Regions from separate parts of the Streptomyces sp. NPDC058157 genome, predicted to be linked through region 1. Evidence: predicted binding sites of a transcription regulator. Region 1 holds the regulator's gene; the other holds the start of a gene.
What was found. Region 1 encodes HspR, which represses chaperone genes until heat shock. Its sites were predicted from a motif close to TTGAGNNNNNNNNNCTCAA; they were not measured.
Positions count from the first base shown of each region.

Region 1 (14,303 bases):
GCGGCGGGGCGTCGGTGGCGCCGAGGGCGCGGTCGGGCCCGGCGGCGAAGCCGGAGAGCCGGCCGCCCGCGCTGTAGGGGGTGGTGCGCAGGCCGGCGGCGCGCAGCGTGGACTCGACGGTCCAGTACGTACGGGGCCTGGTGCTCAGCGGTCCCGCGTGGACGGCGATGCGGCCGCCCGGGTTCAGGGCCCGTGCGGCCAGCCCGTAGAACTCCTGCGAGTACAGCTTGGTGCTCGGGGTGATGCCCGGGTCGGGGAGGTCGGAGACGATCACGTCGAAGCGGGCGCGGGCGGCGGGTCCGCGCAGCCAGCGGAAGGCGTCCTGGGAGACCACGCCCAGGCGGGGGTCCTCGTAGGCGCGGCCGTTCAGGGCGGAGAGCATCGGGTCGGTCCGGGCGAGCTCGACCACCCCCGGGTCGAGCTCGACGACGGTGACGGAGACGACGTCCGGGTAGCGCAGGACCTCGCGGGCGGCGAGCCCGTCGCCGCCGCCGAGGACCAGGACCCGGGCGTGCGGGCCGGTCATCGCGGGGTGGACCAGGGCCTCGTGGTAGCGGTACTCGTCGTAGCCGCTGACCCGCAGCCGCCCGTCGAGGTAGAGGTCGAGGGAGCGCGGGGAGCCGGTGGAGGGGCCGGTCAGCACCAGCTCCTGCACCCCGGTCTGCACGGCGACCCGCACCTCCCCGCCGTAGACGGCGGTGCGCGCGACGCGCTCGAAGTCGTCGGCGAGCAGGGTCGCGCAGGCGAGCCCGGCGAGGACCGCCGCGTTGACGGCGAGGAGCAGCCAGCGGCAGCGCCGGCTGAGGTCGCGGCGGAACAGCCACAGGACGAGCCCGCCGCCGACTACGGCGTTGACGGTGCCGGTGAGCATCGCCCCGGTGAGCTGGCCGAGGATCGGCAGCAGCAGGAAGGGGAAGGCGAGTCCGCCGACCAGGGCGCCCACGTAGTCGGCGGCGAAGAGGTCGGCGACGGCCCCGCCGGCGTCCTGTCTGCGGATGCGCTGGATGAGCACCATCAGCAGCGGGATCTCGGCGCCGATGAGCACCCCGATGGCGAAGGAGAACGCGACGAGCGCGGGCCGGGACTCGCCCAGCCAGGCGAAGCTCGCGTAGAGGGCCATGGCGGAGAACCCGCCCAGCAGGGCGAGCCCGGCCTCGATGGCGGCGAAGCCGAAGGCGGGGCGGGTGCGGAGCCGTTTGGCGAGGAGGGAGCCGACGCCCATCGCGAAGACCATGACGGACAGCACGACGGACGCCTGGGTGACGGAGTCCCCGATCAGGTACGAGCCGAGGGCGAGCAGCTCCAGCTCGTACACGAGTCCGCAGGCGGCACAGACGAACACCGTGGCCAGGACGAGGAGTCGGCCGGTCCGGGGCTGTACGGGCAGGGCGGCCGGGACGGTCTGCACGCCCCGCGGCTCCGCCGCCGGGAGCACCCCGCGGGGGGCGGAACGGTCGATCATGCAGCGAACCGTACGTCACCGCCCACTGACACCCTGTCACCCACATGGGTGTAAGTACCGCATCGATCCCGCCAGTTGGCCCAATACGCACCCAACCCGGCCGTACGGCACTGCGGCCCGGCGCGCTAGACCGGCGCCCCCATCCGGACGCCCACCCGGGTCCGGGTGGCCACCAGCTGCCCCTCCTGCGGGTACGCGTGCCAGGTCCGCCAGCGCACCTGCCCCTCGTGGTGCTGGGCGAGCATGGCGGTGAAGGCGTGCGGGTCGCCCGGGAAGGTGCCCGCCAGCCCGTTCGGGTGATCCGCGACCAGCGCGAGCAGCTCCTGGGCCCGTCCCGCGAAGGAGCCGCGCGAAAGGGTCTCCACGCGCGCCGCGAACTCGTACTCCCAGTCCCCCACCCGCTTCGCCACGCCCAGCGGCAGCGGCGTCCGGCTGCCGGGCATGCAGGCGACCGTCTCCGAACAGAGCACCTCGCCCTCCTCCAGGAGCACCTGATGGGAGGCCCCGAGCAGGCGCAACTCCACCTTCGCGTCCTGGAGCTGGAGGTTCAGTACGGCCAGGGCGGGCAGGCGGTCCCGTCCCAGGGCCCAGGCGAGATCGGCGGCACGCGTGTCGGTGTAGGTGGTCTGGAGGGTCGTGAGCATGAGTCGGCTCCGCAAACGCGCGAGGGAGAGGGGCCGGACCCCGCCAGCGGTATGCAACGGGTGGGGGGACACCGGCACGGGTCCGCAGGAAGTCCAGGGAGGTCCTCCGTGGACTGGTCTACTCAACCGAGGGAATCATGAAAGGCACGGCACTCACAGCGTTTTTACCCAACTTGACGGGGTTTACATCCCCTCGGGGGCTACCCGGTTCACGTGTTCACCAACAGGCCGTCCGTACGCCTTCGTACGCGCCCGAACAAGAAGACGCCCGAAGGAAGTTGTCCCCGCCGGGCGCCCTGTCCACACGGCCGCCGCCGCCCCGCTCCAGTGTCAGCTCCCTCCGCATCCGCCGCCACCGCAGGAGGAACCGCAGGACGATCCGCAGGAGGACGAAGAACCGCACGAGGACGAGGAGCCGCAGGAGGAGGAAGACCCCCCGCCGCCCGCCCACCAGCTGCCGCCGGAGCTCCCGCCCCCGCCGAAACCGCCCCCGCCGGAGAGCTTCCTCGCCACCCAGACGACCACCGCTGCGATCGCCCCCACGACCAGTACGACGACGACCATGGCCATCGCCCCCTTCCTGACGCCCCGGTCCCCCGGGGAACGGGATCCCCGCGTCCCGCGTGCAGGGGGGATTCCCGTGGCCCGAACCCGCCAAAGCACACTTGAGCAACTCCAGAGGTTCCCCGCAGGATGGCGCCCATGAGCGCACCCGCGGACAGCGACCGCCCCTTCCTCAACCGCCGCCTGGCGGCCTTCGGCACCACGATCTTCGCGGAGATGTCGGCCCTGGCCGCCCGCACCGGGTCGATCAACCTGGGCCAGGGCTTCCCCGACACCGACGGCCCCGCCGAGATCGCCGAGGCGGCCGTCCGGGCGATCCGCGACGGCCGCGGCAACCAGTACCCGCCCGGCCCGGGCGTCCCCGAGCTCCGCGAGGCGATCACCGCCCACCAGCAGCGCTTCTACGGACTCGGCTACGACCCCGACACGGAGGTCCTGGTCACCGCGGGCGCCACCGAGGCCATCGCCGCCGCCCTCCTCGCCCTCCTCGAACCGGGCGACGAGGTGATCGCCCTGGAGCCGTTCTACGACTCCTACGCCGCCTGCATCGCCATGGCCGGCGCCGTCCGCGTCCCGCTGACCCTGCGCGCCCCCGACTTCCGCCCCGACCTCGACGCCCTGCGCGACGCCGTCACCCCCCGTACCCGCCTGCTCCTGCTCAACACCCCCCACAACCCGACCGGCACCGTCCTGACCCCCGGGGAACTCGCCGCCATCGCCGAGCTGGCCGTCGAACGCGACCTCCTCGTCGTCACCGACGAGGTCTACGAGCACCTGGTCTTCGAGGGCGGCCACACCCCGCTGGCCTCCCTGCCCGGGATGCGCGAGCGCACCGTCACCATCTCCTCCGCCGGCAAGACCTTCTCCTTCACCGGCTGGAAGGTCGGCTGGATCACCGCCCCGCCCGCGCTCGTCTCGGCCGTCCGCTCGGCGAAGCAGTTCCTCACCTACGTCTCCTCCGGCCCCTTCCAGTACGCCGTCGCCGAGGCCCTCGCCCTGCCCGACACCTACTACGACGGCCTCCGCGCCGACCTCGCCGCCAAGCGCGACCTGCTCACCGAGGGCCTCACCGCCGCCGGCCTGCGGGTCTTCCGCCCGCAGGGGACGTACTTCATCACCACCGACATCTCCCCCCTCGGGGAGAAGGACGGCCTGGCCTTCTGCCGCGCCCTGCCGGAGCGCTGCGGGGTCGTCGCCATCCCCAACCAGGTCTTCTACGACGACCAGGAGGCCGGCGCCACCCAGGTCCGCTGGGCCTTCTGCAAGAAGACGGAGGTCCTGCGCGAAGCCGTGGACCGGCTGAGGGCCCTCTAGGCCGGCCGTGGGCGCCTCCACGCAGCGGACCGCGCCCGCCCCCGCGCGGACCCCTCCGAGACCGGTCCCGGCCCGCCCGGCCGGGACCGCGCTCGCCGTGTTCGCCGGCGTGCGCGGCGCCGGGGCGCTCGTGGTCTGCCTCGGGGCCTGGTGGGCCGGGCGCGACCCGGTCAAGGTGCTGGGGGGCTCCTGGGACTCCTTCTGGTACCTGTCCATCGCCTCCGGCGGCTACGGCCGCACCCAGATGTGGCCCGCCTCCGACTCCATCCAGAGCGACGCCGCCTTCTTCCCGCTGTACCCGGTCCTGGTGCACCTCTTCGGCGGCGGCCCCGTCGCCGGGCTCGCGGTGGCCTGGACGGCCGCCGCGGTGGCCGCCGTGGGCGTGTACCGGGTCGGGGAGCGGGTGCTCGGTGCGCGGGCCGGGGTGCTGCTCGTCGCGCTGTGGGCCTCGCTGCCGCACGCGGTGGTGCTGGACCTCGGCTACACCGAGCCGCTGCTGTGCGCGCTGGCCGCCTGGGCGCTGTACGCGCTGTTGCGCGGGCGCTGGATGTGGGCGGCCTCCCTGGCGGTGCTCGCGGGGCTGACCCGGCCGACCGGGATCGCCGTGGCCGCCGCCGTGAGCCTGCCGGCCCTGCGGGAGCTGCTGCGGGGCAACCGGGCGCCCGAGGTGTGGGCGGCCGGGCTGCTGGCGCCCGCGGGCTGGGCGGCGTACGTGCTGGCCGTCGGGGCGCGCCGCCGCGAGCTGCTCGGCTACTTCACCGTGCAGCGGCAGTGGGGCTCGCGCTTCGACTTCGGCGCGGGCACGGTCGCCTCCGTGGTCAAGGTCCTGACCGGCGGGAACGTGACCCTCCCGGTGGCCGTCACCGTGGCCACGCTGGCCGTGGCGGGGCTGTGCGCCGTGCTCCTGCTGCTGGACCGGGCGCCGCTGCCGCTGCTGGTGTACACCGCGGTGCTGCTGGTGATCACCCTCGGCGGGGCGGGGTTCTTCGAGTCGAAGCCGCGGTTCCTGCTGCCCGCGTTCCCGCTGCTGCTGCCGCTGGCCGCCGCGACGGCGAAAGCCCGGCCGCGCACGGCGGTCGCGGTGACCGCCGGCATGGCCGGGCTGTCGTTCGGCTACGGGGCGTACCTCCTGCTCGTGGCGAAGGTGCCCCTGTAACGGGCCGGGGGGCGGGGACGCCTACGCGTCGTCCCCGTCCTCGGAGCCGGAGTCGCCCTCGGCGGAGTCGATCTCCTTCTCCAGGCCGAGCTGCTCCACGAGCCACTTGTCGAACTCGATCGACGCGCGGACCCAGCTGACCGTGGAGGACACGAAGTGCTCCAGGCTGACGCCGGTGCCGATCAGCATCTGCGCCTCGCCGATGAGGCGGACCGAGCCGTCGTCGTGGGTGTGGCTGTAGACCTTGGGCCACAGGGTGCGGCGGTTCCAGTCGTCGATCGACTCGAGCAGCTGCGGCTTGTCGTCGAGGGCGTGGGGGCGGTCGTAGAAGGTCCGGACGGAGAAGACCTGCTGCTCGCCCTCACCGCGGAACATGAAGTACGTGCGGAAGTCCTCCCACGGCGCCGCGAGGTCACCCTCGTCGTCGAGGACGTACTTCAGCTCCATCTGCTCCAGGAGCTGCTTGACCAGGTCCTGGTCGGGGACGACGGGGCCCGCCGGTCCTGTCGCCTGCGGTTCGGGCTGCCCCCCGAAGTTCGGAATCGAGGCCGGGTCGATGCTCACCGTGTACTTCCCTTCGTGCGGATACAGCCATCCTCCACCATCGCGCCCACCCCCTGTCCACCCCCGCACCACCGATCCGCTCCGGGCGGACACGGGGGCGCGGCGGTCCTTACGGATGCGGGGCTACAGGGCCCGGCCGACCAGCAGGTCGTCACCGGCCACGTCGACCCGTACGGTGTCGCCGTCCCTGACCTCGCCGGACAGGATCTCCTTGGCCAGCCGGTCCCCGACGGCCGTCTGGATCAGGCGGCGCAGCGGGCGCGCGCCGTACGCCGGGTCGTTGCCCTTGTCGGCCAGCCAGGCCAGGGCCTCGGGCGTGACGTCCAGGGCCAGGCGGCGGTCGGCGAGGCGCTTGGCGAGGCGGGAGATCTGCAGCTCGGCGATGTGCGCCAGCTCGTCCCGGGTCAGGGCGGAGAAGACCACGAGGTCGTCGAGGCGGTTGAGGAACTCGGGCTTGAAGCTCGCCCGGACCACCTCCAGCACCCGGGCCTTCTTGTCCTCGGCGGAGGTCGCCGGGTCGACCAGGAACTGGCTGCCCAGGTTCGAGGTGAGGATCAGGATGGTGTTGCGGAAGTCGACCGTGCGGCCCTGGCCGTCGGTGAGGCGGCCGTCGTCGAGGACCTGGAGCAGGATGTCGAAGACCTCGGGGTGGGCCTTCTCGACCTCGTCCAGCAGCACCACGCTGTACGGGCGGCGCCGGACGGCCTCGGTGAGCTGGCCGCCCTCCTCGTAGCCGACGTAGCCGGGCGGGGCGCCGACGAGCCGGGCCACGCTGTGCTTCTCGGAGTACTCCGACATGTCGATGCGGACCATGGCCCGCTCGTCGTCGAAGAGGAAGTCCGCGAGGGCCTTGGCCAGCTCGGTCTTGCCGACGCCCGTGGGGCCGAGGAAGAGGAACGAGCCGGTCGGCCGGTCCGGGTCGGCGATACCGGCGCGGGTGCGGCGCACGGCGTCCGCGACGGCCCGTACGGCCTCGGTCTGGCCGATCAGGCGGCGGCCCAGCTCGTCCTCCATGCGCAGGAGCTTCTGGGTCTCGCCCTCCAGGAGGCGGCCGGCCGGGATGCCGGTCCAGGCGCCGACCACGTCCGCGATGTCGTCGGGGCCGACCTCGTCCTTGACCATGGCGTCCTTGGCGGGGCCGGCCTGCGCCTCCTCCTCGGTGGCCTCGGCCAGCTCGCGCTCCAGGGAGGGGATCTCCCCGTAGAGCAGCTTGGAGGCGGAGTCGAAGTCGCCGTCGCGCTGGGCGCGCTCGGCCTGCCCGCGCAGGTCGTCCAGGCGCTCCTTGAGCTCGCCGACCCGGTTGAGGGACTGCTTCTCCTTCTCCCAGCGGGCGGTGAGCCCGCGCAGCTCCTCCTCCTTGTCGGCGAGGTCCTTGCGGAGCTTGTCCAGGCGCTCGATCGAGGCCGGGTCGGACTCGTTCTTCAGCGCCAGCTCCTCCATGCGCAGCCGGTCGACGGAGCGCTGGAGCTCGTCGATCTCCAGCGGGGAGGAGTCGATCTCCATGCGCAGCCGGGAGGCGGCCTCGTCGACGAGGTCGATGGCCTTGTCGGGCAGGAAGCGGGAGGTGATGTAGCGGTCGGAGAGGGTGGCGGCGGCGACGAGGGCGCTGTCGTTGATGACGACCTTGTGGTGGGCCTCGTAGCGGCCCTTGAGCCCGCGCAGGATCGCGATGGTGTCCTCGACGGTGGGCTCGGCGACCAGCACCTGCTGGAAGCGGCGCTCCAGCGCCGGGTCCTTCTCGATGCGCTCGCGGTACTCGTCGAGGGTGGTGGCGCCGACCATCCGCAGCTCGCCGCGGGCCAGCATGGGCTTGAGCATGTTGCCCGCGTCCATGGCGGAGTCCCCGCCGGCGCCGGCGCCGACGACGGTGTGCAGCTCGTCGATGAAGGTGATGATCTGGCCCTCGCTCGACTTGATCTCGGCGAGGACGGTCTTGAGGCGCTCCTCGAACTCACCGCGGTACTTCGCTCCGGCGACCATGGCGCCGAGGTCGAGGGAGACGAGGCGCTTGTTCTTCAGGGACTCGGGGACGTCGCCCTTGACGATGCGCTGGGCGAGGCCCTCGACGACGGCGGTCTTGCCGACGCCGGGCTCGCCGATGAGCACCGGGTTGTTCTTGGTGCGGCGCGAGAGGACCTGGACGACGCGCCGGATCTCGTGGTCGCGGCCGATGACGGGGTCGAGCTTGCCCTCGCGGGCGGCCGCCGTGAAGTCGGTGCCGAACTTCTCCAGGGCCTTGTACTGACCCTCGGGGTCGGGGGTGGTCACCCGCCGTCCTCCTCGTGCGTTCTCGAAGGCGGCCAGCAGCTTCTTCGCGGTCGCGCCCTGGGCGGAAAGGACCTCACCGGCCGCGCCGCCCTTGGCGGCGACGGCGATGAGGAGGTGTTCGGTGGAGAGGTAGTCGTCGCCGAGGGCCTTCGCCTCGGAGTCGGCCTCGGCGAGCACGGCGAGCAGGTCCCGGCTGGGCTGCGGCGGCGCGACCGTGGAGCCGGTGACGCTGGGCAGGGCGGCGAGCAGCCGTTCCGCGCCGGCGCGGACGGCGGCCTGGTCGGCCTCGGTCGCGGCGAGCAGGTCGGTGACGTTCTCGTTGTCCTCGCCGGCGAGCAGGGCCAGCAGCAGGTGCGCGGGGGTCAGGTCGGCGTGGCCGTCCTTCACGGCCCTGCTGGTGGCCGCGTTCAGGGCGTCACGGCTCTTGTTGGTCAGCTCGGCGTCCACTCTCGGTTTCTCCTCTCCGGCGGGACTGTCACAACTCTGACTGGTTCAGCGTCTGCAAAGTTGAGTCTATTCCACTCAAGGCAGGATTCGGTCCGGACATATGCTTCGGGCCATGTCTGTTTCGAAGCCGGTCCACGACGTACTCAACCCGACGCCCGACTACCTCGCCTTCTGGCGGGAGCGGCACGTCTGCACCCTGACCACCCCGCGGCCCGACGGCACCCCGCACGTGGTCCCGGTGGGGGTGACCTACGACCCGGAGGCCGGGCTCGCGCGGGTGATCAGCAACAAGCACAGCAAGAAGGTGCGCAACGTCCTGGAGGCACCCGGCGGAGCGGCACGGGTCGCGGTGTGCCAGATGGAGGGCCGGCGCTGGGCGACGCTGGAGGGGCGCGCGGTGGTCCGCGCCGACGAGGCCTCGGTCGCGGAGGCGGTCGCGCGCTACGCGGAGCGGTACGGGCGGACGCCCTCGCCCAACCCCGACCGGGTGGTCCTGGAGATCACACTGGACCGCGCCATGGGGCGCGCCTGAGAAAAACGGCCGGATTCGAGCGGTCCTCGAGTGGACCCCCGGCATTTCTCAGCGGATCCTCACCCGGATGTCCTGTTCGGGCACTGGACGCGGACAGCACAACGGCGCCATCGTGGTCAGGTCCACGATGGCGCCGTTGTGTGGGGGAAGCACCTGGAGCGATCTGCAACGACGGGGGAATCGCCTCAGGCACTGCGGGGGGTGGCGGTGGTGATATCGGGTTCGAAGAGCTGGTGATCACGCTGATCGAGGTTGACGAAGACCATGCCGTACCGCACTTCGCAGCGGACGGGCTGCGGTGCGCCCCGGGGGCGGCGCAGGCAGCGGTAGGCACGGACGTCCTCGTCCTCCTCGCGCACGATGACGATCGGCTGGCCGAACAGGGTGACCATCAGCGAGTCGCCGGCATAGGGAATCGCCGTTGCGAGGTCGATGAACTGCCAGCCGGAGCGGTACGCCGAAGCCATCTCGCGCCGGAAGTCGCGGTCGTCGGGGGTCATCAGGCGGCCGACTTGGGGGTGAAGTTCCAGCCGCTGTCCGGCTCGCCGTTCGTCGTGGCGACCGAGCCACCGTCCTTCGGCGCGACGTTCCAGCCGCTGTCGCCGGAGGCCAGGTTGTTCCAGCCGCTGTCGCTCTCACTCGCCGGTGCGGCGTTCCAACCGCTGTCGGCCCGAGCGCTCCCCGCATCGCCATGGACGGCGCTGACTGCCCCAAAGACCGCAACAGCGGAGAAAACAACGGCAAGCGCCGAGCGAAGCATTCTCTTGTACATGGTCGGCTTCGTCCTCACTTGATGGAATCCTCTCCCCCGCACGTCAGACCATGGCTCATTCAGGCACGTTACGGCCACAGGGACGATGCATCATGTTCTTGCATGTTCAGGACCCTGGGGGGTGGAGATTTGCCCATAACAGACACAAACCCGACACATCCCCACCCCGTCACATCGATGTGCGACGAAGGTGCACGACTCTACGCAGCGGCGCTCAGCACGGGACGCGTGCCTCGGAGCGAAGTGGCAAACGCCCCCTGCCTGCTCGAATTCGCACTCCTGCGACCCGACCCGGATGACGCGAACCAGCTCCGCGCAGTTCCACCCTCGGTGGCACTCGCGCAGCGGCTGCAGCCGCTGGAGCGCGAGATCCAGGAGCGGCGGCGCAACGCCATCGACCTCACCGATGCATTCGAGCCGTTCCTGACCATCAGCGCACAGAACCCCGCCAACACCCACGCCATCACGGTGCTGGAGGGATTCGACCAGATCAACGCCGCCCTCGACCTGGCCACGGCCGAGTGCCACACGGAGATGCTGACGGTCCAGCCGGGCGGCGCGCGGCCGTCCTCCGCCCTCAGCGAGGCCCTGGAGCGCGACGCCCCGCTGATCGACCGCGGCGTGAGCATCCGCACGCTCTACCAGCACACGGCCCGGCACAGCCAGGGCACGCTCGCCTACGTGGACCGCATCTCCGCGGGCAAGGTGGAGATCCGCACCCTCGAGGAGCTCATCGAGCGGCTCATAGTGTTCGACCGGACCGTCGCCTTCATCCCCGCCAGCGACGACCGGCGCGTGGCGCTGGAGCTGCGCCACCCCGGGCTGGTGGCCTACCTCATCAAGGTGTTCGAGCAGCTCTGGCGCCGCGCCGTGCCGCTGACCGACGAGGTCACCTACACGCACAGCCCCGACGGCATCTCCGGCGTCCAGCGCTCCATCGCCCAGCTCCTCATCGAGGGGCACGTGGACGAGGCGATCGCCCGCCGGCTGGGGATGAACGTACGCACCTGCCGCGCGCACATCGCCAAGCTGGCCACCGCCCTCGGCAGCGGCAGCAGGGCGCAGCTGGGCTACCTCATCGCCCAGTCCGGCATCCTGCACAGCGGGAGCGACGGCGAGGCGGCCACGGGCTGCCAGGGGCCCGCTGACGGGCTCACCGCGCCCCGCTGAGGAAATCCCCGGGGGATATGCCGAAGGCCCCGCCGGGCCCCCACGAGGGGGCCCGGCGGGGCCTTCGCACGCACCTGTCGGCCGGGCCGTCAGTCCATCGGGCGCTTGGGACGCCAGACGACCAGGGCGCTGCCCGGCTGCGGCGGCTGGTACGGGACCAGGTCGCGGCGGTACGAGGCGTGCACCGCGGCCTCGCGGGCCTGGAGGGCGGCGGCCGCACCGTCCACGGCGGCGGACAGTTCGGCGACGCGCTGCTGGAGCGCGGCCACCTGGTTCTCCAGTTCGATGATCCGCTTGATGCCCGCCAGGTTGATGCCCTCGTCCTGGGACAGCTGCTGCACCGTGCGCAGCAGCTCGATGTCCCGGGCCGAGTAGCGCCGGCCGCGCCCGGCCGTGCGGTCCGGGGAGACCAGGCCGAGGCGGTCGTACTGGCGGAGGGTCTGCGGATGGAGTCCCGAGAGCTGGGCGGCCACCGAGATCACGTAGACCGGGGTCTCGTCGGTCAACTGGTAAGCCCCGTCACCGAAGCGGGACTGTCGTCGGCGGCCTTCCATGTCAAGCTCCCTTCGCGGACTCGAACAGCAGGGCGCGCGGATCCTCCGACCCGGTGGCGTCCCGGTACATCTCCAGGGCCTCGCGGGCCTTGTCGGACAGTTCCGCCGGTACCGCGACCTCCACCGTGACGAGCAGGTCGCCGCGGGTGCCGTCCTTGCGGACCGCACCCTTGCCGCGGGCCCGCATCGTACGGCCGGTCGGGGTGCCCGGGGGCAGCTTCAGCGTCACCGCCGGGCCGCCCAGGGTCGGGACCTTGATGTCGGCGCCGAGTGCCGCCTCGGCGATCGTGACGGGCACGGTCACCGTGAGGTTGTCGTCCTTGCGGCCGAACACCGGGTGCGTCCCGACGTGCACGACGACGTAGAGGTCGCCCGCCGGGCCGCCGCGCTCGCCCGGGGCGCCCTTGCCGCGCAGCCGGATCCGCTGGCCGTCGGAGACGCCCGCCGGGATCCGGACCTGCATGGTCCGGGAGGACTTGGCGCGCCCGCTGCCCTTGCAGACCTCGCAGGGGTTCTCCGCGATCAGGCCGCGGCCCTTGCAGTCGGCGCAGGGGTCGGTCAGCGAGAAGCCGCCGCCGCTGCCCCGGGAGACCTGCCCGGTGCCGACGCAGGTCGGGCACACCCGGGGGGTGCCGTTCTGGTCGCCGGTGCCCGAGCAGGCCTTGCAGGGGGCCTGCGAGGACATCCGCAGCGGGACCGTCGCCCCGTCCACGGCCTCCGTGAAGGAGAGCGTGACCTCGGACTCGATGTCCTGGCCGCGGCGCGGCTGGGTGCGGGTGCCCGCACCGGGGCCGGCGCCGCGGTTGAACAGGCCGCCGAAGACGTCGCCCAGGCCGCCGCCGAAGCCGCCCTGGCCGCCGCCCTGGGCGCCCCCGAAGAGGTCGCCCAGGTCGAAGTTGAACGAGCCGCCCCCGCCCGGACCGGGGCGGAAGCCCCCGTTGCCGAACAGGGCGCGGGCCTCGTCGTACTCCTTGCGCTTCTTGGCGTCGCCGAGGACGTCGTTCGCCTCGGAGATCTCCTTGAAGCGCTCCTCGGCCGAGGCGTCGCCCTTGTTGGCGTCCGGGTGGAACTCGCGGGCGAGCTTCCGGTACGCCTTCTTGATCTCGGCCTCGGTGGCGTCCTTCGGGACACCGAGGACCTTGTAGTAGTCCTTCTCGACGAAGTCCTTCGTGCTCATCCCCGGTGACCCTCCTCCCGGATACCTACATGGTGTGCGTCAGCCCTTGTCGGGGGCATCCGTGTCCTTGTCGGACGGCGTGTCGCCGTCGGCGGACTCGGACTTCCCGGCAGGGGCCGCGCCCGGCTGGGGCTCGGCCACCGCGACCCGCGCGGGGCGGATCGTGCGCTCGCCGATCCGGTACCCCGGCTGCAGGATCGCCACGCAGGTCGTCTCGGTGACGTCCGGCGCGTACGAGTGCATCAGGGCCTCGTGGATCGTCGGGTCGAAGGGCTCGCCCTCCTTGCCGAACTGCTGCAGCCCCATCTTGGCGGCGGCCGTCTCCAGCGACTCGGCGACGGACTTGAAACCGCCCACCACCTCGCCGTGTTCCCGGGCCCGGCCGATGTCGTCCAGGGTCGGGAGGAGCTCCGACAGCAGGTTCGCGACCGCGATCTCCTTGACGGCGACCCGGTCCCGCTCCACGCGGCGGCGGTAGTTCTGGTACTCGGCCTGGAGCCGCTGGAGGTCCGCGGTGCGCTCGCCGAGCGCGGTACGGGCCTGGTCCAGCTGCGCCAGGAGAGCGACGTCCTGAGCGTCCCCGGCGGGGGCCGCCTTCTCCTCCTCGGAGGAGTCGGCGGCCTTCGCCTCGGCGTCGTCAGCGGCCGAGCCGGTGGGGACTTCGGGCTTCTCGTCGAAGCCCGGGGTCTCCTCCGACATCAGACCTGGCCGCCCTTCGGCTTGTCCTCGTCGACGATCTCGGCGTCGACGACGTCGTCGTCGGCCTTGGCCTGGCCCGCGTCACCGGCACCGCCGGCGGCCTGGGCGGCCTGCGCGTCGGCGTAGATGGCCTGGCCCAGCTTCTGGCTGACCGCGGCGAGCTTCTCCGTGGCGGTGCGGATCTCGGCGGCGTCGTCGCCCTTGAGCTTGTCCTTCAGCTCGGTGACGGCCGTCTCGACCTCGGTCTTGACCTCGGCCGGGACCTTCTCCGCGTTGTCCGCGAGGAACTTCTCGGTCTGGTAGACGAGCTGCTCGCCCTGGTTGCGGGACTCGGCCGCCTCCTTGCGGCGCAGGTCCTCGTCCGCGTACTGCTCCGCCTCCTGACGCATGCGGTCGACCTCGTCCTTGCCGAGCGAGGAGCCGCCGGTGACGGTCATCTTCTGCTCCTTGCCCGTGCCGAGGTCCTTGGCCGTGACGTGCATGATGCCGTTGGCGTCGATGTCGAAGGAGACCTCGATCTGCGGGACGCCGCGCGGGGCCGGCGGCAGGCCCGTCAGCTCGAACATGCCGAGCTTCTTGTTGTACGCCGCGATCTCGCGCTCGCCCTGGTAGACCTGGATCTGCACGGACGGCTGGTTGTCCTCGGCCGTCGTGAAGATCTCCGACCGCTTGGTCGGGATGGTCGTGTTGCGCTCGATGAGCTTGGTCATGATGCCGCCCTTGGTCTCGATACCGAGGGACAGCGGGGTCACGTCGAGGAGCAAGACGTCCTTGACCTCACCCTTGAGCACACCGGCCTGGAGGGTGGCGCCGATGGCGACGACCTCGTCCGGGTTGACGCCCTTGTTGGCGTCCTGACCGCCGGTGAGCTCCTTGACGAGCTCGGCGACGGCCGGCATGCGGGTGGAGCCGCCGACCAGGACCACGTGGTCGATCTCGGACAGCGCGATGCCGGCGTCCTTGATGACGTTGTGGAACGG
Region 1 is NZ_JBHVUQ010000148.1:963-15,265, reverse strand. It holds gene ACFVXK_RS28475 (polyamine aminopropyltransferase) at 1-1,462, opposite strand, end outside; gene ACFVXK_RS28470 (DUF2617 family protein) at 1,588-2,106, opposite strand; gene ACFVXK_RS28465 (pyridoxal phosphate-dependent aminotransferase) at 2,800-3,984, shown strand; gene ACFVXK_RS28460 (hypothetical protein) at 3,992-5,140, shown strand; gene ACFVXK_RS28455 (YbjN domain-containing protein) at 5,162-5,704, opposite strand; gene clpB (ATP-dependent chaperone ClpB) at 5,828-8,419, opposite strand; gene ACFVXK_RS28445 (TIGR03618 family F420-dependent PPOX class oxidoreductase) at 8,532-8,951, shown strand; gene ACFVXK_RS28440 ((2Fe-2S)-binding protein) at 9,137-9,451, opposite strand; gene ACFVXK_RS28435 (hypothetical protein) at 9,451-9,723, opposite strand; gene ACFVXK_RS28430 (helix-turn-helix transcriptional regulator) at 9,826-10,893, shown strand; gene ACFVXK_RS28425 (heat shock protein transcriptional repressor HspR) at 10,983-11,447, opposite strand; gene dnaJ (molecular chaperone DnaJ) at 11,449-12,624, opposite strand; gene grpE (nucleotide exchange factor GrpE) at 12,664-13,323, opposite strand; gene dnaK (molecular chaperone DnaK) at 13,323-14,303, opposite strand, start outside.

Region 2 (14,303 bases), on a different contig from region 1:
GCCCAGGAGGGTCCAGGAGCCGTCGCCGTTGACGAGGAGGGTCCTGGTCCGGCCGGCGAAACCGCCGCTGCGGGTGACGCGCAGGAGGCGCTCGGTGGACGGGTCCGCCGTCGGGGGAGGCGTGGTGCGGGGGGTGGCGGGGGCCGTGGCGGGTACGGACGCGGTGGCGGGGGCCGTGGCGGGTACGGACGGGGTGGCGGGGGCCGTGGCGCCGGCCGGCCCCTGGGGGGCCGAGGCGCCGTCGTGGTCGCACCCCGCCAGGGACACCGCGGCCAGCAGGACCGCCGCCGCGGCCGCGGCCGTTCGCATCGCTCGCACTCCGACCTCCTGCGGGACACCGGTACCGCATCCGAGTATGGAGGCGCCGACCCGCCACCGAAAGCACCCCGGAGGACGTCATCCACCGCTCGGCCGCCTGGCGCTGGTTCCCTCCGCTGCTCGCCGTCCTCCTGCTCGGCCTGTGGGGCCTGGAGCGGGGGCCGGGCCGGGGCGGCATGTGGCGCGACGAATCGACCACCTGGCAGGTCGCGCACCGGCCGGCCGGGGAGCTGTGGGGCCTGCTCGGACAGGTCGACGCGGTGCACGGGCTGTACTACGGGGTGATGCACGCGGTCTTCGCCGCGTCCGCCGTGGGGGGCGACGCCGGTGGCGGTGGCGGGCTGTGGGCGCTGCGGCTGCCGTCCGTGGCGGGGACGGCCCTCGCCGCCGGCGGGGTGGCCGCCGTGGCGCACCGGCTGGCGGGGGAGCGGGCCGCGCTGTGGGCGGGGGTGGTGTACGTCCTGCTCCCGCCCGTCCAGATGTACGGGCAGGAGGGGCGCTCGTACGCCCTGGTGGCGGCGGCCGTGGCCTGGGCGACCCACCTGATGGTGCTGCGGCGCTGGGTCCCGTACGCGGTGGTGCTGCTGGTGGGCTGCTGGCTGCACGAGTTCGCGGCCCTGGCGCTGCTCGCCCACGGGGTCCCCGCCTGGCGGGAGCGGGGCTGGCGGTGGGCGGCCGGGGCGGTCGCCGCCGGGCTGCTGCCGCTGGCGGTGGTGAGCGCGGGGCAGGCGCAGCGGCAGCTGGGCTGGCTGGGGCGGCCCGGGTGGCAGGACTGGGTGGCGTACGGGGTGCTGTCGGGGGCGGTGCTCCTGCTGGCCCGGGGCGGCCGTCGGGAGGTGGTCCGGGTCGCGGTGCCCCTGGCCCTGCTGCCGCCCGGGCTGCTGATGGCGGTCTCGCTGGTCCACCCCTGGTACGTCGACCGGTACGTCCTCTACGCCCTGGGCGGGCTCGCGCTCCTGGCCGGGGTCCGGTTGGCGCAGGGGGGACGGGCGGGGGCCCGGGGCTGGCTGCCGTGGGCGGTGGCGGGCGCGCTGCTGGTGCCGGTGGGGGCGTGGTCGGCATGGCTGCGCACGCCGGAGAGCCGCCGGGACGACGTCCTCGCGGTGGCGGCGGTGGTGCGCGAGCGGGCCCGGCCGGGGGACGCCGTGCTGTTCATGCCGTCGAGGAGGCGGGAGTGGCTGCTGTCCTCGCCCGGGGTGTACGGCGGGCTGCGCGACGTGGCCCTGGCCGGCTCCCCGGCCGCCACGCACACCCTCCACGGCACGGAACTCGCCCCGGAAGGGATCCGGCGGGCCCTGCTGTCGTCCCCGCGGGTGCTGGCCCTGACGGACCCGGCGGACCAGCCGCTGGACCCGTACCCGGCGGAGGCGGCGAAGCGCACCACCCTGGCGGCCGGCTTCGACCGCTGCTCGGTGACGGAGGTCAGGGGCGCGCGGGTGGCGGTGTACGCGCGACGGGGCGGGGGGTGCGGGTGAGGGCGAGGGGGACCGCCGCGGGGGGAGGATGGGCGGGAGATCGTTTCCGACGTCCTCCCGGAGGCTCCGTATGTCCGCGCCCGCATCCGCATCCGCATCCCCATCCGCGTCCGCGTCCGTACCCGGGATACCCGCCCCGCTGGTCGGTTCCGGCTGGCTCGCCGCGCACCTCGGGCGGGTCGTGGTGTTCGACGCCTCCGTCGGGGCGCACCGGGGCGGGGGGCGCAGGATCCCCGGGGCGCGTCCCTTCGACCTGGACGGGCACCTGTCCGACCACGACGCCCCCGCCCCGCACACCATGCCGGCGCCGGCCGCGTTCGAGGAGGCGATGCGGGGGCTCGGGGTGGACGAGGACGCCCGCGTGGTCGTCTACGACGCCGCCGGGGTCTACTCCAGCGCCCGGGCCTGGTGGATGCTGCGGGCCATGGGCTTCGACCGGGCCGCCGTGCTCGACGGCGGGCTGCCCGCCTGGGCCGCCGCGGGGCTGCCCGTCGAGGACGGGCCGGCGGCGTACGACGGGCCGCGGGGCTCCTTCACCGCGCGGCCGCGCCCCGGCCTGCTCGTGGACGCCGCCGCCGTGGCCGGGGCCCTGGCCGACCCGGACGCCGCCGTGCTCGACGCCCGGACCCGGGAGCGGTTCGCCGGCACCGCTCCCGAGCCCCGGCCGGGGCTGCGCGGGGGGCACATGCCGGGCGCGCTGAACCTGCCGTTCGGCGAGCTCCAGGGGCCCGGGGGGCTGATGCGTCCGGCCGGGGAACTCCGGGCGGCCTTCGAGGCGTTGGCCGGGGAGCGGGAGCGGCTCTACTTCAGCTGCGGCTCCGGTGTCACGGCGTGCGTGCTCGCGCTGGGGGCGACCCTGGCCGGGTACGGGGAGACCGCGGTGTACGACGGTTCGTGGAGCGAGTGGGGGCTGCCCTCGGACCGCCCGGTGGCCGTCGGGGGCTGACGGGGGGCGACCGGGGGCGGCCGGGGGTGGTGCTGGCTCCACCCCCGTTTCGGAGGCCTGCACCCGCGCGCCGGGCGCCGCCGCTCGGCAGACTCGTCCGTATGGCATCTCACACCGCGTCAGCCCGTTTCGTCGTCACGGCCCTCGGGGCCGCCCTGCTGCTGTCCGGCTGCGGCCTGACGGGCGTGGGCCCGGTGAAGACCCTCGACGCCGACGCGACCGTCTCCGAGCCGGTCACGGCGGTGGAGCTGACCGGCGTCCGCAGCGGTGACGTCGAGGTCACCACGGGCTCCGGCACGGGGGTCACCGTCCGCCGGGTCGTCCACTACCGGGGCGGCACGGCCCCCGCGCCGCGGCAGCGGGTGTCCGACGGGGTGCTGAGGTTCCAGGACGGGTGCGGGGACGACTGCTGGATCGACTACCGCCTGGAGGTGCCCGCGGCGGCCGCCGTGCGGGTCGAGAGCAGCAGCGGGGACATCACCGTGCGGGGGGTCGCGCGGGCCGACCTGACCTCCTCGTCCGGGGACGTCCGGGCCGAGCGGATCACGGGCCCGGTGAAGATCCGTACGGCCTCGGGACGGATCACCGCCGACGGCCTGGAAGGGGCCGAGGCGGAGCTGCGCGCGGCCTCGGGGGACGTGCAGGCGGGGTTCGTGAAGGCTCCGGCCTCGGTGTCCGTCACCACCAGTTCGGGCGACATCGGCGTGACGGCCCCGCAGGGCCCGTACCGGCTGTCGGTCGACACGGGCTCCGGGAGCCGGGACGTCCGCCTGGACGGCAGCCAGGACGCCCCGTCCCGGATGACGGTCCGCACCGCCTCGGGGGACGTCCGCCTCTCGGCGCCGTAGCCGGCCCCGGCCCCGGCCCCGGTCCCGGCCCCGGCCCCGGTCCCGGTCCTGGTCCCGTCCTCAGTCCTCGTCGAGGATCGCGTCGAGCTCCACCTCGACCAGCCAGGCGGGGTCGATGAAGCGGGACACCTCCACGAAGGTGGTCACCGGGCGGATTCCGGCGAAGCGCTCGCCGTGGGCCCGGGCGGCCTCCTCCCAGCGGGTGATGTCGGTCAGCATGATCCGCGTGCGCACGGTGTGCTCCAGGGAGGCGCCCGCCTCCTCCAGGGCCCGCTGGGCGATGTCGAGGCACCGCACCGTCTGGGCGTGGACGTCGCCCGGGCCGACGGTGGAGCCGTCGTCCCCGATGGGCGCCGTGCCCGCGACGGCCACGTGCCGCCCCAGGCGCACCGCGCGCGAGAAGCCGATCCGGGGTTCCAGGGGGGAGCCCGAGCTGACGGTTCGTCGTATGTCTGCCATGGCGTCATGGTGCTACGAGGGGGGGTGCGGGGGTGTTCGCCCCAGGCGAACGGAAGTTGGGGAACATTGCCGGGCGCAGAAGCATTGAGTCGGCATAGCTCAACTTCACTGCCGGAGGGAAGATCATGGCTTCGACGTCCGTAACGCTCACCCTGCCCGTGCTGCCGCTCGACGACGAGGTCGTGCTGCCCGGGATGGTCGTCCCGCTGGACCTGTCCGACGCCGAGGTACGCGCCGCCGTCGAGGCCGCGCAGGCGGCGCGCGGCAGCGGGAAGCCCCGGGTCCTGCTCGTGCCGCGGGTCGACGGGAAGTACGCCGGGATCGGCGTGCTCGGCACCGTCGAACAGGTCGGACGGCTCTCCGACGGCGATCCCGGGGCGCTGATCCGCGGGCGCGGCCGCGTCCGGATCGGCGCCGGGACCACCGGGCCCGGGGCGGCGCTCTGGGTCGAGGGGGAGACCGTGGAGGAGAAGGTGCCCGACCCGCTGCCCGGGGCGGTCGCCGAGCTCGTCAAGGAGTACAAGGCGCTCGCCACCAGCTGGCTCAAGAAGCGCGGCGCCTGGCAGGTCGTGGACCGGGTGCAGCAGATCGAGGGGGTGTCGGCGCTCGCCGACAACTCCGGGTACTCGCCGTTCCTGACCGTGGCGCAGAAGGTCGAACTGCTGGAGACCGCCGACCCGGTCGCCCGGCTGCGGCTCGCCGTCAAGGCGCTCTCCGACCACCTCGCCGAGCAGGACGTGGCCGAGTCCATCGCCAAGGACGTCCAGGACGGCGTCGAGAAGCAGCAGCGCGAGTTCCTGCTGCGCCGCCAGCTGGAGGCCGTCCGCAAGGAGCTGCGCGAGCTGGGCGGGGAGAAGGAGGGCGAGGAGTCCGACGACTACCGCACCCGCGTCGAGGCCGCCGACCTGCCCGAGAAGGTCCGCGAGGCCGCGCTCAAGGAGGTCGACAAGCTGGAGCGCTCCAGCGACCAGAGCCCCGAGGGCTCCTGGATCCGCACCTGGCTGGACACGGTGCTGGAGCTCCCCTGGAACGAGCGCAGCGAGGACCGGTACGACATCCAGGGCGCCCGGGCCGTCCTCGACGCCGAGCACGCCGGGCTGAACGACGTGAAGGACCGCATCACCGAGTACCTCGCCGTGCGCAAGCGGCGCGGCGAGCGGGGCATGGGCGTCATCGGCGGCCGGCGCGGCGGCGCCGTGCTCGCGCTCGTCGGGCCCCCCGGCGTCGGCAAGACCTCGCTCGGCGAGTCCGTGGCCCACGCCATGGGCCGCAAGTTCGTCCGCGTCGCCCTCGGCGGCGTACGGGACGAGGCCGAGATCCGCGGCCACCGCCGGACCTACGTCGGCGCCCTGCCGGGCCGGATCGTCCGGGCGATCAAGGAGGCCGGGTCGATGAACCCGGTCGTGCTCCTGGACGAGATCGACAAGGTCGGCTCCGACTTCCGCGGCGACCCGGCGGCCGCCCTGCTGGAGGTCCTGGACCCGGCGCAGAACCACACCTTCCGCGACCACTACCTGGAGGTGGAGCTCGACCTGAGCGACGTGGTCTTCCTGGCCACGGCCAACGTGCTGGAAGCCATCCCCGAGGCCCTGGCCGACCGGATGGAGCTGGTCCGCCTCGACGGCTACACCGAGGACGAAAAGGTCGTCATCGCCCGCGACCACCTGCTGCCCCGCCAGCTGGAGCGGGCCGGGCTGACCGGTGAGGAAGTGGTCCTGGAGGAGGAGGCCCTGCGCAAGCTCGCCGGGGAGTACACCCGCGAGGCGGGCGTGCGCACCCTGGAGCGGTCCATCGCGCGGCTGCTGCGCAAGGTCGCCTCGCAGCACGAGCTGGGCGAGCGGGAGTTCCCGTTCTCCATCGGCGCGGGCGAGCTGCGCGGCCTGATCGGTCGGCCGCACCACGTGCCGGAGTCCGCCCAGGACCCGGCGGAGCGGCGCACGGCCGTCCCCGGCGTGGCCACGGGCCTCGCCGTGACCGGCGCCGGCGGGGACGTCCTCTTCGTCGAGGCCTCCCTCGCCGACCCGGAGACGGGCGCGGCCGGGCTGACCCTGACCGGGCAGCTGGGCGACGTGATGAAGGAGTCGGCGCAGATCGCGCTCAGCTTCCTGCGCTCGCACGGCGCCGAGCTGGAGCTCCCGGTCGCCGACCTCAAGGACCGGGGCGTGCACATCCACTTCCCGGCGGGCGCCGTCCCCAAGGACGGGCCGAGCGCGGGCATCACGATGACCACGGCGCTGGCTTCCCTGCTCTCGGGCCGCCAGGTCCGCACGGACGTGGCCATGACCGGCGAGGTCTCGCTGACCGGGCGGGTACTGCCCATCGGCGGGGTCAAGCAGAAGCTGCTCGCCGCCCACCGGGCCGGGCTGACCACGGTGATCATCCCGAAGCGCAACGAGGCCGACCTGGACGACGTCCCCGGCGAGGTGCTGGAGGGGCTGGAGGTGCACCCGGTGACCGACGTGCGCCAGGTGCTGGAGCTGGCCCTCGCCCCGGCGGTGGTCTCCTTCACCAAGGCCGCCTGACCGGCGCGGCCGCACCGCCGCCAGGCCCGGGACCCCGTATCGGCGGGGCCCCGGGCCTGCGGCGCGCGCCCTGGGAAATACTGGTCCCGTACCGGGGTGCCAGGCTCGCACCCCATCACCGATGGGAGCGGCACGTGCACGGCAGTGAAGACCAGGAGTTCCTCGCGCTGGAGCGGGAGCTGTCCGTCTTCCTCCGGCGGGCCCGGGCCTCCTCCGGCGAGATGGCCCGCGCCCTGCACCCGGAGCTGGAGCCCGCCGCGTACGGGCTGCTGGTCCGGCTGGAGGCCGCCGGCCGCCAGCGGGCCACCGAGCTGGCCGCCTACTTCGGCGTGGGCAAGGCCACCATGAGCCGCCAGCTGCGCGCCCTGGAGCTGCTGGGCCTGGTCGCCCGCGAGCCGGACCCCGCAGACGGCCGCGCCTTCCTCGTCGGCCTCACGGAAGAGGGCCGGGCCCGGTTCCTGCGCGTCCGGGGGGCCCGGCGCGAGCAGTACATGCGCAAGCTGGCCGACTGGGACCGCGGCGAGGTCGCCGAGCTGGCCCGGCTGCTCAACCAGCTGAACTCCGGCGAGGAGTAGGACCCCCGCAGCCGCGCCCGCCGCAAGGCGTCGACGCTCACAGCTCCGCGTACACCGCCGAGGCGTCGTCGTGGCGCTTGTGGCGGGCCGGCGGGCGCAGCGGGTCGGACTCGATGGCCCGCACCCGGCCGATCAGCCCCCGCGCCCCCTCCTCGCGCAGCACGTCCAGGCAGGCCGCCCAGTCGCCCTCCCCGAACGTGTCCGTCCACCGGCTGGCCCCGTCCGTCAGCGCGGCCAGCGCACCCACCTCCCGGCGCGGGGTGCGCCCGACGACCGCCCGGGCCGCCACCGAGGGGTCGGCGGCGGCGGTGAAGAAGCCGCCCTCGGCATTGCGCAGCGCGTCCGTGGCCGCCACCGAGCGGCGCACCCCGTCGGGGATCCGGTCCAGCCGGTCGTCGAGCACCGCCGTGACCCCGCCGCCGGGGGCCCGCAGCAGGAGCACGGAGTCCGAGAGCACGAGGTGCTCCACGCCCACCGCGTCCCAGCGGACCATCACCACCGTCGCCTGCGGCGTCCGGACGTGAGAAAGGTCACAGGTGTGGCGGTGGGCGTCGGCCGTGTCCCCGATGGCCCGGGCCAGGATCCGGTCGAGCGGCATGTCCCGCCGCGATCCGGACAGTTCGGTCAATCGACCACCCAGGCGGGTGGCGAACCAGGGCACTCCGTGCGCGCAGCCGTCGTCCCCCCGGGGCGGAGTGACCCCGTCCAGGACCACCACAACACCCCCTCCCGCCGCAGGTGTCGACGCCGACACCCAGTCCTCGTTGGGGCGTTCGGCGCTGCCGGGGGCCGAAGCCAGGTCGATGCGCATACGGACATCCTGCCCTTCGGGCCCCTGTGCCGCCGGTCAGGTCCGTACCAATGCCGGAATGGGTACCGCCGGTAAATGTGGGCGGGCATATTGCCAAAGCCCGCCCCGACCTTCAACCGCCCGTCCACGGACGGCCCCTGGCACGCCGTGCCCGAGTTGGTCGGCCACTCCTCCGTGATGTTCACTCCTTCGAGTGGCCGGGTGGGCGATGTGCGGCTCTCCTCCCAACACACTGCGAAGGTCTGAGGCGGTACGAGGGGGCAGGGGGCGTTTACTTGTTGACCGGCCGTTACCTCGGCCACACGAGTAGACGAGCACGACCCCACGTACAGGATTGCGAGCACCGGTGCAGAAGAAGCGGTCTCGGAAGAACGGCACCGCCAGCGCCGACGGACCCGCCAAGGCAGGACGCCGCGTGCGCGTCCGCAGCAGGCTGGTCGTCGGAGTAGCAGTCGCCGGACTCACCGTCCTCGCGGCCGGCACCCCCGCCGTCGTCTCCGCCACCAGGGAACTGGACGACTCCCAGCGACTCGTCACCCTCGCCGAGCAGACACAGCACACCCTCACCCTCGTCCACCTCCTCGGCGACGAGCGCGACGCCGTCGTCGAGTACGTGGCCAAGGGCCGCCCCGGCAGCGCCAAGGCGCCCGTCGACGAGCGCACCGCGCGCACCGACCGGACGCTCGCCGAACTCCGCCCGGAGGCCGACGAGGACCTCGCCCGCGCCCTCGGCCACATCAAGGCCGCCCGCGCCGAGGCCGTCGACGGCAAGGGCACCGCCGTGGCCGCCCAGCAGGCCTACACGGGCCTCCTCACCGAACTCCTCGCCCCCGGCGACCGGCTCGCCGAGCTCACCCCGCCGCGCGCCGACGCCGCCCTCGCCGTCACCCGGCCCATGGCCCCCCTCAGCCAGGCCGTGGACCAGGCCTCCGCCACGCGCGGACTGCTCCTCGCCGCCCTGGCCGTCCCCCGCGCCGAACAGGCCCCGGGCAACGCCGCCGCCGACGAGCTCAGCGCCGCCGCCCAGCGCTCCCGCGTCCGCGAACAGGCCGCCCTCGACGACTTCAACCGGTCCGCCCGCCCCGACGTGCGCCAGACCCTGGCCGCCACCGTCACCGGCCCCGAGGTCAAGACCGCCGAGGACCAGCTCAAGCGCCTCACCGAGCGGCCCACCCTCACCGCCGCCGAACGCAAGGCCACCGACCCGGGCGCCCTCGCCTCCGCGCTGACCGCCCGCCTCGACCGCATGCGCTCCGTCGAGGCCACCCTCGCCGGCCAGCGGGCCGCCGCCCTCGCCACCCTGCGCGACGACGACGTCACCCGGCTGGAGCTCATGGTCGCCGGACTCGGCGTCCTCTTCCTCTTCGTCGTCGGCTTCACCACCGGCGTCGCCCGCTCCCTGACCCGGCCCCTGTCCGTACTGCGCCGCGGCGCCGAGCGGCTGGCCACCCCCGAGGGCTCCCAGGAACCGGTCCGCTTCACCGGCCGCAACGACGAGTTCGCCGAGGTCGTCCGCCACCTCAACGCCGTCCGCGAGCAGACCGTCGCCCTCCACACCAAGGTCGCCGGACTCGACGCCGACCGGCGCCGGCTCATCGGCCGCAACGAGGCCCTCGCCACCAGCCGCGAAGCCCGCGAGCAGGAGCTGGCCACCACCCGCAAGGCCCTCGAAGGGGAACTGGCCGAGCTGCGCGCCGGGCTCGAAGAGCACCGCCGCATCATGTCGACCACCTCGGTCTCCCTCTCCCTGCGCACCCTCGGCCTCGTCGAGCGCCAGCTCGCCGTCATCGAGGAACTGGAGTCCAAGGAGGGCGACCCCGACCGGCTCGCCACCCTCTTCAAGCTCGACCACCTCGCCACGGTCATGCGCCGCCACAACGAGAACCTCCTGGTCCTCGCCGGGCAGGAGCACGGCCACGGCCAGAGCCTGCCCGTGCCGCTGGTCGACGTCATGCGCGCCGCCGTCAGCGAGATCGAGCGCTACGAACGCGTCGACCTGACCACCCTGCCCTCCTACACGCAGGTCGCCGGGCACGCCGCCGACGACATCTCGCACGTGGTCGCCGAGCTCCTGGAGAACGCCACCACCTTCTCCCCGCCGGAAGCCAAGGTGAAGGTCTCCGGCCACCTCACCGACGCCGGCGACGTGGTGCTGTCCGTCGTCGACGAAGGCATCGGCGTCACCGGAGACCGGCTCGACTCCCTCAACTCGCGCCTCTCCACCCCCGAGGCCTACGACGAGGAGCCCGAGGCCGAACACGGCCTGGGCCTCGGCCTGTACGTGGCCGGCCGCCTCGCCGCCCGCCACGGCGTCACCGCCGAGCTGCGCACCGCCGCCCACGGCGGCACGGAGGCCCTCGTGGTCATCCCGGCCGCGCTGCTCCCGGACGCCCCGCCCGCCTCCCCGGTCCACAGCCTGGGTTCCGCCGGTGCGCCCGCGTACCAGCTGCCCGGCGTGATCGCCGAGGCGAACGAGCACACCCTCCCGCCCCGCCTGCGCCCCCAGCCGACGGACGCCCCGGCCCCCGAAGAGGCCGCCAGGGTGGTCACGCTGGCCGAGGCCTTCGAGGCGGAGCCGGGGGAGTCGGCGGTGGGCGAGGACGCCGGGATAGGTGCCCCCGCCGAGGAGGAGGGCGCCGCCGCGTCCGGGGAAGCCGGGGGCGGGGTGGACTCCGTCGCGTCCGAGTCCGCGTCCGAGTCCGCGTCTGCGTTCGACTCGGAGTACGCGGCCGACGCCGACGCCGATTCCGACTCCGATTCCACCGAGTACGCCGCCGCCGACCTGGTGGCGGAGGCCTTCGGGGCCGGTGCCTTCACGAAGCGCGCCGCCGCCGATGCCGCCGCCGATGCGGACGCCACCGCTGACGACGCCGAGCAGCCCGCCCGTGTCGTCCCGCTGGCCGAAGCCTTCGAGGACGCCCAGCTGCCCCCGGCCGACCAGGTCTTCACCGCCTCCGCCCCCGCGGCGGAGGCGCCGGGCGGGGGCCGTCCCGAGGAGGAACTCCTCGCGCGGGTCGTGGCCGACGCCGATGCGGACGCCTTCGCGGTGGCCGACCCCGCCGAGGGGGACGCCGCCGGGGAGCCGGGCACCGCGCCCGGTGGCCCCGTACGCAAGGCAGGACTGCCGCGCCGGGAACGCAGCGACGCCGACCAGGGCGGACACCGACGGGCCCCCGACGCCGAGGACGGCTTCGTCCCCCGCCAGGGCAGCCACCCCGAGCCCGGCGGCACCGAAGCCGTCACCGCCAAGGGCCTTCCCAAGCGCACCCCGCGCGCCGTGGCCGCCCCCGGCGGCGGCGCCGGACGCCCCGCCGCGGCCCGCCCCGAGCCGCGCCGGGTCGACGCCGAGGAACTGCGCCGCCGTCTCGGCGGCTTCTACCAGGGCGCCCAGGACGGGCGCCGGGTCGTCGCCGCCGAACTCGCGCAGGACCAGCGGCAGACCCCGGGGGGTCCGGGGGCCCAGGAGGCCCACGGACAGGGACACACCGATCAGGGGGACACCGCACAGGAGGCACGCACATGACCGCGCCCAGTACGTACGGACTGAGCAGCCAGGCCCGCAACCTGCAGTGGCTGCTGACCGACCTGGTGGAGGAGGTGCCCGGGGTCAACTCCGTGGCCGTCGTCTCCTCGGACGGTCTGCTGCTGCTCTCCTCCGAGGCCGCCCCGGAGTCCGGCAAGGCCGCCCGCCCCAAGGGCCCCCGCGGCGCCTCCGCCGACCTCGCCACCATCGTGTCCGGTCTCGGCAGCCTCACCACCGGCGCGGCCGCCCTCATGGAGTTCGGCTCGGTCAAGCAGACCATGGTGGCGATGGAGAACGGCTCCGTCTTCGTCATGTCCATCAGCGACGGCTCCCTGCTGGGCGTGCACGCCACGCCCGACTGCGACATGGGCGTCGTCGCCTACCACATGGCCCTGTTCGTCGGCCGGGCCGGCCACGTCCTGACCCCCGAAGTCCGCAGCGAGCTGCGCCAGTCGATGGAGAACACCTCGTGAGGAGCCCGGCCGCCTCCGACCGACTTCCGATACGCGGGGCCGACCGGCGCCCCGCCCGCGTCCGCCCGTACTCCCTGACGGGCGGCCGCACCCGCTTCACGCAGGTGCTGCTCGTGGAGACCTTCGTCGCCACCCTGGACGCCGCACCGGCCAAGACGCCCGACCGGATGCCCGAGATGGCCGCCATCGTCGAGGTATGCCGGCGGATGCGGACCATCGCCGAGATATCCGCGCTCCTGAAACTGCCGCTCGGCGTGGTCCGGGTCCTGGTCAGCGACCTCGCCGACCAGGGCCGGATCCGCGTCTACGGCACGGGGCACGGCACCGGCCGCCCCGACCGCGCGCTGCTGGAAAGGGTGCTCGATGGCCTTCGCCGTCTCTGAAGCCGTCCCCGACACCGTCACCGGTCCGGACACCGCGCTCCTGCTGGACGACGAACCCGTCCAGCCGTGGCAGTACGACCGCTCGCGCGCGCCCGTCGCCGTCAAGGTGCTGGTCGCGGGCGGGTTCGGGGTCGGCAAGACCACCTTCGTCTCCTCCGTCTCCGAGATCACCCCGCTGCGCACCGAAGCGGTGATGACCCAGGCCAGCGTCCCCACCGACGACCTGACCGGGACCCCGGACAAGAACACCACCACCGTCGCGATGGACTTCGGCCGCATCACCCTCGCCGACGACCTCGTGCTCTACGTGTACGGGACCCCGGGCCAGGAGCGGTTCTGGTTCATGTGGGACGACCTGGTGCGCGGCGCCATCGGCGGCCTGGTGCTCGCCGACACGCGCCGGCTGCGCGACTGCTTCCCCGCCCTCGACTACTTCGAGAGCTGCGGGCTGCCCTACGCCGTCGCCGTCAACCACTTCGAGGGGTCGAAGGAGTACGAGCCGGAGGACGTGCGGGAGGCGCTCACCATCCCGCCGGACGTCCCCGTCGTGATCATGGACGCGCGGCGCCGGGACACGGTCGTCGAGTCCCTGCTGACCCTGGTGGGCCACGCGCTGGACGCCACTCCCGCGTAGCCGGCCGAGCCCGTTGTGCCCGTACTGCCCAGATTGAGAACGTGAGATGCGCAGGATACTTGTCGTGGGGGCCGGGCAGTCCGGCCTCCAGCTCGCCCTCGGCCTCCAGGCGAAGGGCTACGAGGTCACCCTCATGTCCAACCGGACGGCGGACGAGATCCGCACCGGGCGGGTCATGTCCACGCAGTGCATGTTCGACTCCGCGCTCCGGCACGAGCGCGACCTCCAGCTGAACTTCTGGGAGCGGCAGGCCCCCAGGATCGAGGGGCTCGGCGTCTCCGTCGCCGCTCCCGACGGCGGCCGCGCCGTCGACTGGCTCGGCCGCCTCAAGGGCTACGCGCAGTCCGTGGACCAGCGCGTGAAGATGGCCGGCTGGCTCGACGTGTTCGTGCAGCGCGGCGGGCAGCTGGTCATCCACGGCGCGTCGGTCGCCGACCTGGACTACTTCTCGCGGGCGTACGAGCTGGTGCTGGTCGCCGCCGGCAAGGGCGAGCTCGTCTCCATGTTCGGCCGGGACGCGGCCCGCTCCCCGTACGACAGCCCCCAGCGCGCCCTGGCCGTGGCGTACGTGCACGGGCTCGGGCCCCGCCCCGAGCACCCGGACACCGACGCCGTGCGCTGCAACCTCGTGCCCGGCGTCGGCGAGCTGTTCGTCATGCCGACGCTGACCACCTCGGGGCGGGCGGACATCCTGTTCTGGGAGGGCCTGCCGGGCGGGCCGCTGGACGCCTTCCGGGGCGTCAACGACCCGGGCGAGCACCTGGAGCTCACGCTGGAGCTCATGGAGAAGTTCGTGCCGTGGGAGTACGCGCGCGCCACGAAGGTCGAGCTGACGGACGCCGGCGGCACGCTGGCCGGCCGGTACGCGCCCGTGGTGCGCAAGCCCGTCGGGCGGCTGCCCGGCGGCGGGCTGGTGCTGGGGGTGGCGGACGTGGTCGTCGCCAACGACCCGATCACCGGGCAGGGCGCGAACGCCGCCGCCAAGTGCGCGGCCTCCTACCTGTCGTCGATCCTGATGCACGGCGACAAGCCGTTCGACGAGTCCTGGATGAAGGCCACCTTCGACAAGTACTGGTTCACCACGGGCAAGCCGGTCACCCAGTGGAGCAACGCCATGCTGGGCGCCCCGCCGGAGCACGTGCTGGACCTGATCGGGGCGGCCGGGCGGTACCAGCGGGTGGCGGATCGATTCGCCAACGGCTTCGACAACCCGGCCGACTTCGACGCGTACTTCTACGATCCCGAGGACGCGGAGGACTACCTGGCGGAGGTCGCGGAGGCGGCCGAGGCCGGTTCCCCGTCCGTGTCGTAGCCCCGGTCGTCCGCGGCGCCGTCG
Region 2 is NZ_JBHVUQ010000006.1:16,310-30,612, forward strand. It holds gene ACFVXK_RS02825 (hypothetical protein) at 1-318, opposite strand, end outside; gene ACFVXK_RS02830 (hypothetical protein) at 495-1,793, shown strand; gene ACFVXK_RS02835 (sulfurtransferase) at 1,864-2,739, shown strand; gene ACFVXK_RS02840 (DUF4097 domain-containing protein) at 2,841-3,587, shown strand; gene ACFVXK_RS02845 (RidA family protein) at 3,648-4,046, opposite strand; gene lon (endopeptidase La) at 4,172-6,568, shown strand; gene ACFVXK_RS02855 (MarR family winged helix-turn-helix transcriptional regulator) at 6,703-7,143, shown strand; gene ACFVXK_RS02860 (hypothetical protein) at 7,181-7,954, opposite strand; gene ACFVXK_RS02865 (nitrate- and nitrite sensing domain-containing protein) at 8,301-11,477, shown strand; gene ACFVXK_RS02870 (roadblock/LC7 domain-containing protein) at 11,474-11,950, shown strand; gene ACFVXK_RS02875 (DUF742 domain-containing protein) at 11,947-12,333, shown strand; gene ACFVXK_RS02880 (ATP/GTP-binding protein) at 12,314-12,967, shown strand; gene ACFVXK_RS02885 (styrene monooxygenase/indole monooxygenase family protein) at 13,014-14,279, shown strand; gene ACFVXK_RS02890 (NlpC/P60 family protein) at 14,225-14,303, opposite strand, start outside.
Region 2: a site for HspR is predicted at 4,131-4,149, ahead of lon (endopeptidase La). Genes of this name have one in related genera too.